DNA from 2 places in the Shewanella sp. ISTPL2 genome. Region 2 is predicted to be linked to the other one. Evidence: predicted binding sites of a transcription regulator. Region 2 holds the regulator's gene; the other holds the start of a gene.
The links. The regulator MetJ, encoded in region 2, represses methionine synthesis genes. The targets are predictions, from matches to a motif close to TAGACGTCTAGACGTCTA.
Positions count from the first base shown of each region.

Region 1: msrA (peptide-methionine (S)-S-oxide reductase MsrA) is a predicted target of MetJ. The motif match lies at 1,840-1,857, and genes of this name have one in related genera.

Region 1 is NZ_JAAPAV010000001.1:1,612,532-1,618,382, forward strand. Features, by position in the region: gene pgm (phosphoglucomutase (alpha-D-glucose-1,6-bisphosphate-dependent)) at 1-1,231, shown strand, start outside; gene msrA (peptide-methionine (S)-S-oxide reductase MsrA) at 1,348-1,827, opposite strand; gene astE (succinylglutamate desuccinylase) at 2,159-3,193, shown strand; gene HUB64_RS07250 (thiamine pyrophosphate-dependent dehydrogenase E1 component subunit alpha) at 3,356-4,534, shown strand; gene HUB64_RS07255 (alpha-ketoacid dehydrogenase subunit beta) at 4,538-5,515, shown strand; gene HUB64_RS07260 (dihydrolipoyllysine-residue acetyltransferase) at 5,525-5,851, shown strand, end outside.
Region 2 is NZ_JAAPAV010000001.1:959,123-964,973, forward strand. Features, by position in the region: gene phsA (thiosulfate reductase PhsA) at 1-1,400, shown strand, start outside; gene HUB64_RS04335 (4Fe-4S dicluster domain-containing protein) at 1,413-1,979, shown strand; gene nrfD (NrfD/PsrC family molybdoenzyme membrane anchor subunit) at 1,982-2,929, shown strand; gene HUB64_RS04345 (sulfite exporter TauE/SafE family protein) at 3,036-3,779, opposite strand; gene metJ (met regulon transcriptional regulator MetJ) at 3,914-4,228, opposite strand; gene metB (cystathionine gamma-synthase) at 4,441-5,604, shown strand; gene HUB64_RS04360 (bifunctional aspartate kinase/homoserine dehydrogenase II) at 5,616-5,851, shown strand, end outside.

The DNA of each region.
Region 1 (5,851 bases), 650 kb from region 2:
TTCTGATGGTTTGATTATCACGCCTTCACACAATCCGCCTCAAGATGGCGGGATCAAATACAATCCACCTCATGGCGGACCGGCCGAAGGTAATATTACTGCTTGGATTGAATCGCGGGCCAATGATTACTTGCGCCAAGCGTTAGCTGGCGTGCAAAAATTAGCGTATGCCGAAGCGCTGGCATCAGGCTATGTCAACGCCATTGATTTGATCACGCCCTATGTGGCTGATTTAGAAAATGTTATCGACATGCAGGCGATTGCTAACGCTAAGCTGCGTATCGGCGTTGACCCGCTCGGTGGTTCAGGGATTTTCTACTGGGCACCGATTGCCGCGCGTTATGGGCTCGATATCACCTTAGTCAATGATAAGGTTGATCCAAGCTTTAGCTTTATGCCGCTGGATAAAGACGGCAAAATCCGCATGGATTGCTCATCTCCCTACGCGATGGCCGGGTTACTCGCCCATAAAGAATCCTTTGATTTATGCCTTGGTAATGATCCCGATTATGACCGTCACGGCATAGTTTGCCCTGGTACGGGTTTGATGGATCCGAATCATTATCTTGCGGTCGCTATTGATTATTTACTGACACACAGACCAGATTGGAGCGATACCTTAGCCATAGGTAAAACCTTAGTATCGAGTGCGCTTATCGATAAAATCTGTGCTTTCCACGGCAAAACGTTACTCGAAGTGCCAGTGGGCTTTAAGTGGTTTGTTGACGGTTTAGCCGAAGCCACAATCGCCTTTGGCGGTGAAGAGAGTGCTGGCGCGGCATTTTTACGCCGTGATGGCAGCACATGGTGCACAGATAAAGACGGCTTCATTTTAGGGTTACTTGCCGCAGAAATTCTTGCAGTGACAGGTAAAACCCCAGGTCAGCGTCACCAAGAGTTAGTAAAACAATTTGGCCAAAGTTTCTATAAGCGTATCGATAGCCCAATCAGTCTTGAAAACAAAGCCAAGTTTGCTTTGCTCAATGCTGATACCTTAAATGCCACTGTGCTTGCAGGTGAGAAAATCGAAAACGTGTTAACCCATGCGCCGGGCAATAATGCGGCGATTGGCGGCATCAAAGTGACTACGGCGAATGGTTGGTTTGCGGCGCGTCCATCGGGCACTGAAGCGTTATTTAAGATCTACGGCGAAAGTTTTATCAGTGAGCAGCATTTAGCTGAAATCATCAAAGATGCGCAGGCATTAATTGATAAGGCGCTAAACGCTTAATGCAGTAGTAGGTTTAGCTAACGTCTCAAAATAAAAAACGCACTCAGATTTGAGTGCATTTTTGTTTGTGTCTAATTCAGCTGTGAATAGTTAATCTAATACTGATTTGACCGTATTTAGTACTCGATATGACAACTCGGTAAGTTATTCTTATCGATGTAATTTTGATGATATTCCTCAGCCACATGGAACTGTTGAAGTGGCACTATTTCAGTGACGATATGGCGTAATCCCCAACGGCCCGAGCGGGCAAAAGCTAACTTTGAGGCTTCTGCGGCCGCTTTTTGCTCACGGTCGTGGAAGAAAATAGTGCTGCGATATTGAGTGCCAATATCTCCGCCTTGCATGTTCAGACTCGTAGGATTATGGTTTTTCCAAAATACATCGAGCAAGTCTTCATAACTGACAAGGGCGGGATCGAATTCCACTTGCACCACTTCGGCATGGCCCGTTTTGCCTTTTTTGACTTCTTCATAGCTCGTCGCCGCATTATTGCCGCCCATATAGCCGCAGGTGGCATTGGATACGCCGTTCACTTGTCTAAAAAAATACTCTACGCCCCAGAAACAGCCGGCACCAAAGGTTGCTAACGCCATAATTAAATCCAATAGAAGTCTAGATGGCTAAGGATTGTGATAAAACTTGAGTGCAAAAGCAAGCCTCAAGTTGGAATATTTATCATGGGAAATTCTTAGGGAATGTCCTGAGAATTTAACAATCAGCTTAGTTGAATGTCATTCCGCTTAAAACTGGGTCCTACGGCAATAAATGTCTGAGAACAGCACTAAAAACATGTGTTAGTATTGAAGCCGTTTTTTAGGTGCGAGTGAGACTAACCGCGGTGAGAAAAATGCTTAAGAGGTTATTTACTGCCAGCACTTATGTTATTGCGCCAATACTGTTACACACCATTATAAGGAGAATTCTGTGTTACAAGCTCTGTTAGATTCAAAGGATTTTTTAGCGCTCACCTTAGCCCATCCTGAACAGTTCGATGGCGAATTTTCATTTAACTTAGGCGATCATACTCAAGTGGAAGTGTGGGATACCGGTGTTATTGTTTTCGAACCAATACAGAATGAAGGAAAAGATATTGTGCTTTCCTGCGGTGTTCACGGTAACGAGACCGCGCCCATTGAACTCTGCAATAGCTTAATTAAACAACTTCTACAGCAAAAGATCATCGCAAAGCAGCGCACTTTATTTCTCATTGGTAACCCATTAGCGATTAATAACGGCACGCGGATTATTGACGAAAACATGAATCGTCTCTTTAGTGGTGAGCATTCCAATCCACCAGGGTTAGTGAACCCTGAGCGAGTACGCGCAAAAAAACTCGAAGCCTATGTCGATCGTTTTTATACTACGGTTGCCGATGGACGTCAGCGCATCCATTATGATTTGCACACGGCGATGCGCGCCTCGAAGCATGAAAAGTTCGCTATCTATCCCTACCGTCCAGGGCGCGCCTTTAGCGGCGAGCAAATTATGTTTTTAGCCGCAAGCGGCGTCGATACAGTACTTTTCCACCACGAACCGACCACGACCTTCAGTTATTTTTCCTCTGAACGCTACGGTGCCGATGCCTTTACCATTGAGCTTGGCAAAGTGTATCCCATGGGGCAGAACGACATGACGCGTTTTATCGCGACCCATGAAATGTTCATGCGCTTGATCACCGCTAAGCCGTTGGAGCTGGATGCATTTGATGCCGATAAGGTTAACTTGTACCAAGTGTGCCGCGTCATCAATAAACATTTCGATGATTTTGAATTTACCTTCGCAACTGATGTCGAAAACTTCAGATCTTTCCCGAAGGGCTTTGTTTTAGCGCGGGAAGGTGGGCAAGAAATTAAAGTGGAACATGAGTTTGAGTCTGTCGTGTTCCCTAATGCCAAAGTGCCTATTGGCAATCGCACTGTGATTTGCCTGATCCCTGCGGTGAATGCGGACGTGCGTTAGGCTTGTAAAGCAATATATACATGCGTGGCAGGGATAACTTGTGGTTTGAGCTATGCCAATGGTTGATAGGTAGTTTACGTTAACGTAATGTTCGTCGGGCATATTCGTATAAACAGACGCATCAAAACGCTTTGATGCGTAATGAGATAACAAGAGCACAATATGAGCAAAGCAACACTCAACACTGATACAGTGCACCGTGTCGGCTTCTTGGATAAGGCATCGCTACACATTCCTATCCTTCGAATTCTACAAGCCGACGGCACCACTTATGAAACCGCGGTTTTGCCTGTGATAGATGAAACCTTAGCCACTAAAATTTACGATACCTGTGTATTCACTCGGGTACTTGATGAACGTATGCTTGGCGCCCAGCGTCAAGGGCGCATCAGCTTCTACATGACCTGTACGGGTGAAGAAGCGGCGATTGTCGGCAGTGTGGCCGCACTCGATCAAGAAGATGTGATCCTCGCGCAATATCGCGAGCATGCGGCGCTGCGTTATCGCGGCTTTACCACTGAACAGTTTATGAATCAGATGTTCAGTAACGAGAAAGATCTTGGTAAAGGTCGACAAATGCCAATCCATTACGGTAGTGCGGCATTGCATTATCAAACGATTTCTTCACCGTTAGCCACGCAAATCCCGCAGGCGACTGGTGTGGGCTACAGCTTAAAAATGCAAGGTAAGCGCAAAGTCGCGGTTTGTTATTTTGGCGAAGGCGCTGCATCGGAAGGGGATTTTCATGCTGGCCTAAACATGGCCGCGGTACTGAAATGCCCAGTGATTTTCTTCTGTCGTAACAATGGCTACGCGATTTCTACCCCCACTGAAGAGCAGTTTGCCGGTAACGGTATTGCCAGCCGTGGTGTCGGTTATGGCATGCACACCATTCGTGTTGATGGTAATGACATGTTGGCCGTGTTAGCCGCAACTCAGCAAGCCCGCGCCTATGCGATTGAGCATAATGCGCCTGTGCTGATTGAAGCCATGACTTATCGTCTCGGCGCGCACTCTTCTTCAGACGACCCCTCTGGTTATCGCTCGAAAGATGAAGAAGCCAAGTGGCAGCAACACGATCCGGTTAAACGCTTCAAATTATGGCTTATCAACAAAGGTTGGTTGGCTGAAGCGGATGATGTGAAACTGCATGAAAAATATCGTGAAGAAGTATTGGCTGCGGTAAAAGTGGCTGAAAAAATTCCTGTGCCTATGCTGGATGAAATTATTGAAGATGTGTACGACAAGCCGACGCCAGTGCTGAAAAAGCAACTCGCCGAGCTTAAAGAACATATCAAGAAATATCCGCAAGCCTATCCAAAAAGTGCAGGGAGACTATAAGCCGTGGCTGAAATGAATATGTTACAGGCCGTCAATGAGGCCTTGTCGATTGCCATGCAAGCCGATGAACGCATGGTGGTTTTTGGTGAAGATGTGGGCCACTTTGGCGGGGTATTTCGCGCCACCTCTGGTCTTCAAGAAAAATTCGGTCGCGCTCGCTGCTTTAATACGCCGCTGACAGAACAAGGTATTGCCGGTTTTGCCAATGGTTTAGCCTCAAATGGCATGACCGCCGTGGCTGAAATTCAATTCGCCGATTATATCTTTCCGGCGTTCGATCAAATCGTCAACGAGTCGGCTAAGTTCCGTTACCGTAGCGGTAATGAGTTCGATGTCGGTGGATTAGTGTTCCGTACGCCCTATGGCGGCGGCATCGCGGGCGGACATTATCACTCACAATCACCTGAAGCCTATTTTACCCAGACGCCGGGGTTAAAAGTCGTTGTGCCACGCAACCCTGAGCAAGCCAAAGGCCTGCTGTTGGCGTCAATCCGTGACAAAAATCCGGTGATCTTCTTTGAGCCTAAGCGTTTATATCGTGCATCGGTTGGCGAAGTGCCCGCGGGCGATTATGAAATTGAACTGGGTAAGGCTGAAGTGGTTCGCGAAGGTAAAGACATCACCTTAGTGGCGTGGGGCGCGCAAATGGAAATCCTTGAAAAAGCCGCCGACATGGCCGCTAAAGAAGGGATCTCCTGTGAAGTTATCGATTTACGCACCTTGTCACCTTGGGATATTGATACCGTTGCCGATTCAGTCAAAAAGACCGGACGTTTACTGGTTAACCATGAAGCGCCATTAACCGGTGGTTTTGCTGGTGAGATAGCGGCGACGATTCAGCAAGAATGCTTCTTGTATCTAGAGTCGCCCATCAGCCGCGTTTGTGGTTTAGATACCCCGTACCCACTCATTCATGAAAAAGAATACATGCCAGATGCTTTCAAAACGTTTGAAGCCATCAAAGCATCAGTGACCTTCTAGGAGTCCGGTATGATTAAAGATTTTATTTTGCCGGATATTGGCGAAGGTGTTGTGGAGTGTGAGTTGGTTGAATGGCTGGTCAAAGAAGGCGACACAGTCGTTGAAGACCAACCTATTGCCGATGTCATGACAGACAAAGCCTTAGTGCAAATCCCTGCGCCTTTTGCGGGCGTGGTCACTAAACTGTATTACGCCAAGGGCGATATTGCGAAAGTGCATGCGCCGCTCTATGCCGTAAAAATTGAAGATGCCGTTGAAATCGCAGGCGAATCTGTTACGGCTGAACCTGCTGCGACGACTGCAAAAGTGACTGAGCCAGTGGCAGTCACAAACGCG
Region 2 (5,851 bases):
ATACCCCTGAATGGGCAGAAACCATCTCCGATGTGCCTGCCAAAGACATCCGTCGTATCGCCCACGAATATGCCGCTAAAGCGCCCCATGCTGTGGTCGATTTTGGTCACAGAGCTACCTTTACCACCGAAGAGTTTGAGATGCGCCGCGCCCTTTATGCCGCTAACGTCTTGATTGGTAATATTGAGCGTAAGGGCGGGATTTATATCGGCCAGAAACCCGGTGATTACAACAAGCTTGCCGGTGAAGCGGTTGCGCCTGTATTGGCAAAACCTGGCGTGAAAGACATGCCAAAACCAGCAGCGAAACGTATCGATCAGGTGGAAGAACAGTACGCCATGATGTGGACATCGGGCGGCGTTTACCAAACCATTCTCGATGCCACCTTAAGCGCAGTGCCCTACCAGTTACACGGCTGGGTGATGTCACGCACTAACCCAATGCAAACCATGACAGACAGAGCACGCGTTGTTGAAGCGATGAAAAAGCTCGACTTTATCGCCGTGTGTGATGTGTATATCAGCGAAACCGCCGCCTATGCTGACGTGATTTTACCTGAGTCGACTTATCTTGAACGTGATGAAGAAATTGCTGATAAGTCAGGTAAAAATCCGGCCTATTATGTGCGCCAACGGGTCGTTGAAACCTTAGGTGATACTAAGCCTTCTTGGCAGATCTTTAAGGATGTGGGTGTGGCTATGGGCCTTGGCGAGTTCTATCCATGGGAAAACATGGAAACCCTGCAAATGCTGCAGGTGAACCGCGACACTGACCTGCTGCGCCGGATCAAAGACGAAGGTTTTGTGAGCTTCGGTAAGCCAATTATGTTGTGCGAGCCTAAGATGGTTGCCGAGTTTATTAAGGCATACCCCAATGCGCGACCTGCCGATGAAGACGGCACTTACGCCAGCGCACTGACCTTTAAAACCCCGAGTGGCAAAATTGAACTCACTTCCGCGAAAGTGGAAGCCATGGCACCAGGCCGTGGGGTGATCAAGTTCCGCGAAGTGAATCTTAAAAAAGCAGATGAGCTGTACTTTATCCAAGGAAAAGTGGCGGTGCACACCAATGGTGCAACCCACAATGTACCTATACTCGCTAACCTGATGTCGGATAACGCTGTGTGGGTTCACCCCGTCACTGCGGGCAAATTAGGGATCAGCAATGGCGACCCAATCCGCCTCACCAGCAGTGTAGGCACAGAAGAAGGCCATGCCTTAGTCACGCCGGGTATTCGCCAAGATACTGTGTTTGCTTACATGGGCTTTGGTTCTAAAAACAAAGAGTTGGTCAGAGCAACGGGCAAAGGTATCCACTGCGGTAACTTACTACCGCACGTTACTGCTCCTGTGTGTGGCATGACAGTGCACACCACGGGCGTCACGCTGGCAAAGCGCTAATCGGAGGCTTAAATGAATAAACGATATGTAATGGTGCACGACGAGAATAAGTGCATCGGCTGCCAAGCTTGTAACGTGGCGTGTCGCAGTGAAAATTGCGTACCCGAAGGCGTAACTCGTCTGCAAGTGCGTGTGGAAGGCCCCTTTGGTGAGATGCCCAATCTGCATTTCAAATATCACAGGGTATCTTGCCAGCAATGTGAAGATGCACCCTGCGTTAAGGTGTGCCCAACAGGCGCGGCCTATGTGGGTGAAGACGGCATTATCTCTATCCATACCGAGAAGTGTGTCGGCTGTATGTACTGTGTGGCAGCGTGCCCTTATAAAGTGCGCTTTATGAACCCAGAAACCAAGGCGGCGGATAAGTGTAACTTCTGTAAAGACAGTCGTTTAGCTCGGGGTGAAGAGCCAGCGTGCGTGACTGTGTGTCCAACCGATGCCTTAGTGTTTGGTGATGCTAATGATCCAAGCAGTGAAGTGGCCATCATGCTCAACACTAAAATCACTTACCAAGATAAAACCCATTTGGGTACAAAACCTAGGGTATATCGCGTTCCTACCAAAAGAGGGGGGATTTGATTATGAACAATACTTGGGGCGACATGGCGCAATATGATCCTGTCACTTGGCACTGGGTCATCGCCGTTTACCTGTTTATGGCGGGTTTATCCGCGGGCAGTTTACTGATTGGCATTGGTTTGCGCTGGGCGAATAAGGAACTCAGCGCGGGAGCTGAAAGCAGCATTCTTAAGGCGGCAGCCATTATTGGGCCTGTAGCAATTAGCTTAGGTCTAGCTTGTTTAGTGTTTGACTTAACCAAACCATTCCACTTTTGGTTGATCTTAATTCACTATAACTTCCAGTCTGTGATGGCAATCGGGGTGCTGGCGCTGCTGGCGTATTCTCCCTTGGCCTTTGCATACGCCATTATTGTGCTGCGGGATGACTTACCAAAATGGGGTTTGGGTTTCCTAACACCTATCGCTAAGTTACTTATGCCATTTCGAAAGCTGATTGAAGTATTGTTGTTTGTCCTCGCTATTGGCGTAGGGGCTTACACTGGCTTCTTAATTTCGGCGATGAATGCCTATCCTATGCTCAACACTGCGGTACTGCCTGCGCTGTTTTTAGTGTCAGGTCTATCGGCGGGCGCTGCGGCAAATGCGGTACTGGCGTTGCTGATGTTTAAGACTGACAGCCACGACAAAACTTTAGTGAAGATGCACGGTTTAGAATTGCCTGTGATGGCGATTGAAATTCTGTTCCTGTTCATGTTGTTCTGCGCCTTGTACTTCAAGGGCGGCGCGGCGGCTGCGGCCTTAGCATCGTTAACGTCTGGGTTATGGGCAAGCGTGTTCTGGATAGGCGTTGTCGGTATAGGTTTTGGTATTCCATTGCTGTTTATGCTGCTACCCGCCGCGACTCGCCACACTAAGGGCGCGATGATCATGGTGGCTTGTGCGAGCTTAACGGGCGTACTCGCCTTAAGACACTTTATTGTGTACGCAGGGCAAAGCTATTTAAGCTGAGTGTAAGCTGACTTTACATATTGATAGATAAAGAAAAAGCACTGGCAATGTCAGTGCTTTTTTATTGTTTGAATTTTGAGAAGGTTTGCCAGTACAAGCGGGACGCTTATTGGGGTAAGAGTTCGATAACTGACTTCACCGTTAGCACTAAGGCGCTGATACTGCACAGGACTAACGTCGCCATCTTTGTCTTCTCTTTATCGACACGGCCCACTAATCGCCCTGCGACTAAGTAACCTAAAATCACTGAGGGGAGCAGCATCAACGACAGCCACAGATGTTTTAATTCTAATAAGCCAGTGATCGCTAAAATGATCAATGCAATCATGGAGCTAAAAATGAAGAAGGCCGACAGGGCAGCGCGAAACTGCGAGGCATCTTTGCCTGCCAACAAAATCGCCATCGGCGGGCCACCAATCGCGGCGATATTGCCGAAGATCCCTGAAACCACGCCCGCACCGAAGAGGGTTTTCTTATTCACTGGCAGGCTGAATTTATACAGGCTGAGGATCACTGCGACAGTCACAATGGCGGCGATGGATAAACCGAGTATGGGTTGAGGCGCAAACAGTAATAAACTCGCGCCGATAAAACCGCCGGGCACGCGACCTAGGAGCGCATATTGCAAGCCATTGAATTCTAAGTGGCCGCGCTCACGCACTAAGGTCAGCAGGGCGATGGAGAAACCCATAGCAATAACAGGCGCAGGTACAAGTTGTGGATCGACGATATACAGCAAAGGACTGGCGACAACCGCAAGCCCAAACCCAATCAGACTTTGGGTTAATGCGCCCAGAAACACGACCAGCGAGGCTAAGGCGAGTGTCTGTGGATCTATCATAGAAAACATAGGATTTCCTATATCCCAAACCACCTCAAGATAGTGAAATTTAAAGTTTGAAGTCGCTTGGGTATAAACAAAAAGGGATCGTTAACGATCCCTATTGATGAGCACTGTGATATGACTTTGAAAGCGACGAGTCGCTATTCCATGTCTTCCCACTCGATTCCCATTTGATCCATCAACAACTTGGCTTCTGCGGGAATGCTGTCTGGGTTATCTTTTGACAGATCTTCATCGTTGGGCAATGGCTGGCCAGTGTAGGCGTGCAAAAATGCCTCACACAACAGCTCGCTGTTGGTGGCGTGACGCAAATTATTGACCTGACGACGAGTACGTTCGTCCGTGAGGACCTTAAGCACTTTGAGCGGAATAGACACAGTAATTTTTTTTACTTGTTCATTCTTCTTGCCATGTTCAGCATAGGGGCTGATGTATTCCCCATTCCATTCAGTCATTGACTCACCTGTTATAACGCTAAATTCGGGGCAGATTTTAAACCCTTACAAAGAACAGTCAAATTATTGCTACTATTTCTTTGTGATTGCAAACAGATTTCTTTATGTTCAGACGTCTAAACGTCTTAACGCCTATTGACGATGGCGTTGGGCTTAGGTACATTTAGACGTCCAGACATCTCTATCAGTCTATCGAATTTAGGAGTCCACCCATGGCAGAGCGTCAATTAGCCACACTGGCAGTGCGTCAGGGTATCGAAAGCGATACTCAATATGGCGCAGTTGTGCCACCGATTTATTTGTCGACTAATTACGCCTTCGATGGTCATAAAAATCCCCGCGAATTCGATTACAGTCGTTCAGGCAACCCAACGCGCTGCATTTTAGGTGAAGCATTAGCGCAATTAGAAAAGGGTGCCACTGGCATAGTGACCTGCACTGGCATGGCGGCCATCACCTTAGTGACCACTTTGCTCGGCCCCGATGACTTATTAGTTGTGCCCCATGATTGCTATGGTGGTTCCTACCGTTTATTTACCAACTTGGCGAAGAAAGGCCAGTTTAAGCTGATTGTGGTCGACCAAACCGACAGCCAAGCGTTAGCCGCCGCCATTGCGCAGAATCCTAAGATGGTGTGGCTCGAAACCCCATCGAACCCGTTATTGCGTGTGGTGGATATCGAAGCCATTGCTAAGGCGAGCCATGAGGTCGGCGCGCTAGTGGTGGTCGATAACACCTTTTTATCGCCGATATTGCAACAACCCCTATTGTTAGGCGCGGATATCGTTATCCACTCCACCACTAAATATATCAATGGTCACAGCGATGTGGTCGGCGGCGCTGTGGTCGCCAAAGACGCGCAAATCGGCGAAAGCTTACATTGGTGGTCGAACACTCTAGGCTTAACGGGGTCGGCCTTCGACAGTTATCTGACCCTGCGAGGCCTGCGTACCTTAGCTGTGCGTATTCGCGAGCATCAAACCAATGCCCAGCGTATTATTGAGGTATTAACGCAAAGCCCTGTGGTGAGCAAAGTTTATTACCCCGGTCTTGCGGATCACCCAGGTCACGCCATTGCGGCCAAGCAACAACAGGGCTTTGGCGCTATGCTGAGCTTTGAGCTCAAAGGCGGCGAGGCCGAAGTGGTGGCCTTTTTAGGTGCACTCAGCTTATTTAGCGTGGCGGAAAGTTTAGGTGGTGTCGAAAGTTTAGTGGCAGTGCCTGCCACTATGACCCACAGAGCCATGGAGCCGCAAGCGCGCTTCGAGGCTGGTATTAAGGACACCCTATTGCGTCTATCGGTGGGTATTGAAGATGCCGCCGATTTAGTTGCAGATATTCAAGCAGGATTAGCCGCCGTTGCGGCTTGTCAGTAGAGGAATAATAGATGGCACGTTGTCACTTACATAAATTTGGTGGCTCCAGTTTAGCGGATGCCGATTGTTATCGCCGAGTCGCCCATATCCTGTTAACCCACGGTCATAGTGATGATCTCGTGGTGGTCTCTGCGGCGGGTAAAAGCACGAATTTCCTGTATAAATTATTAGCGCTGCGTGATGCGGGTCAGCTATGGCAAGAAGAATTACAAGTGCTGATCAGTTACCAACAGGGGTTGATTGAGCA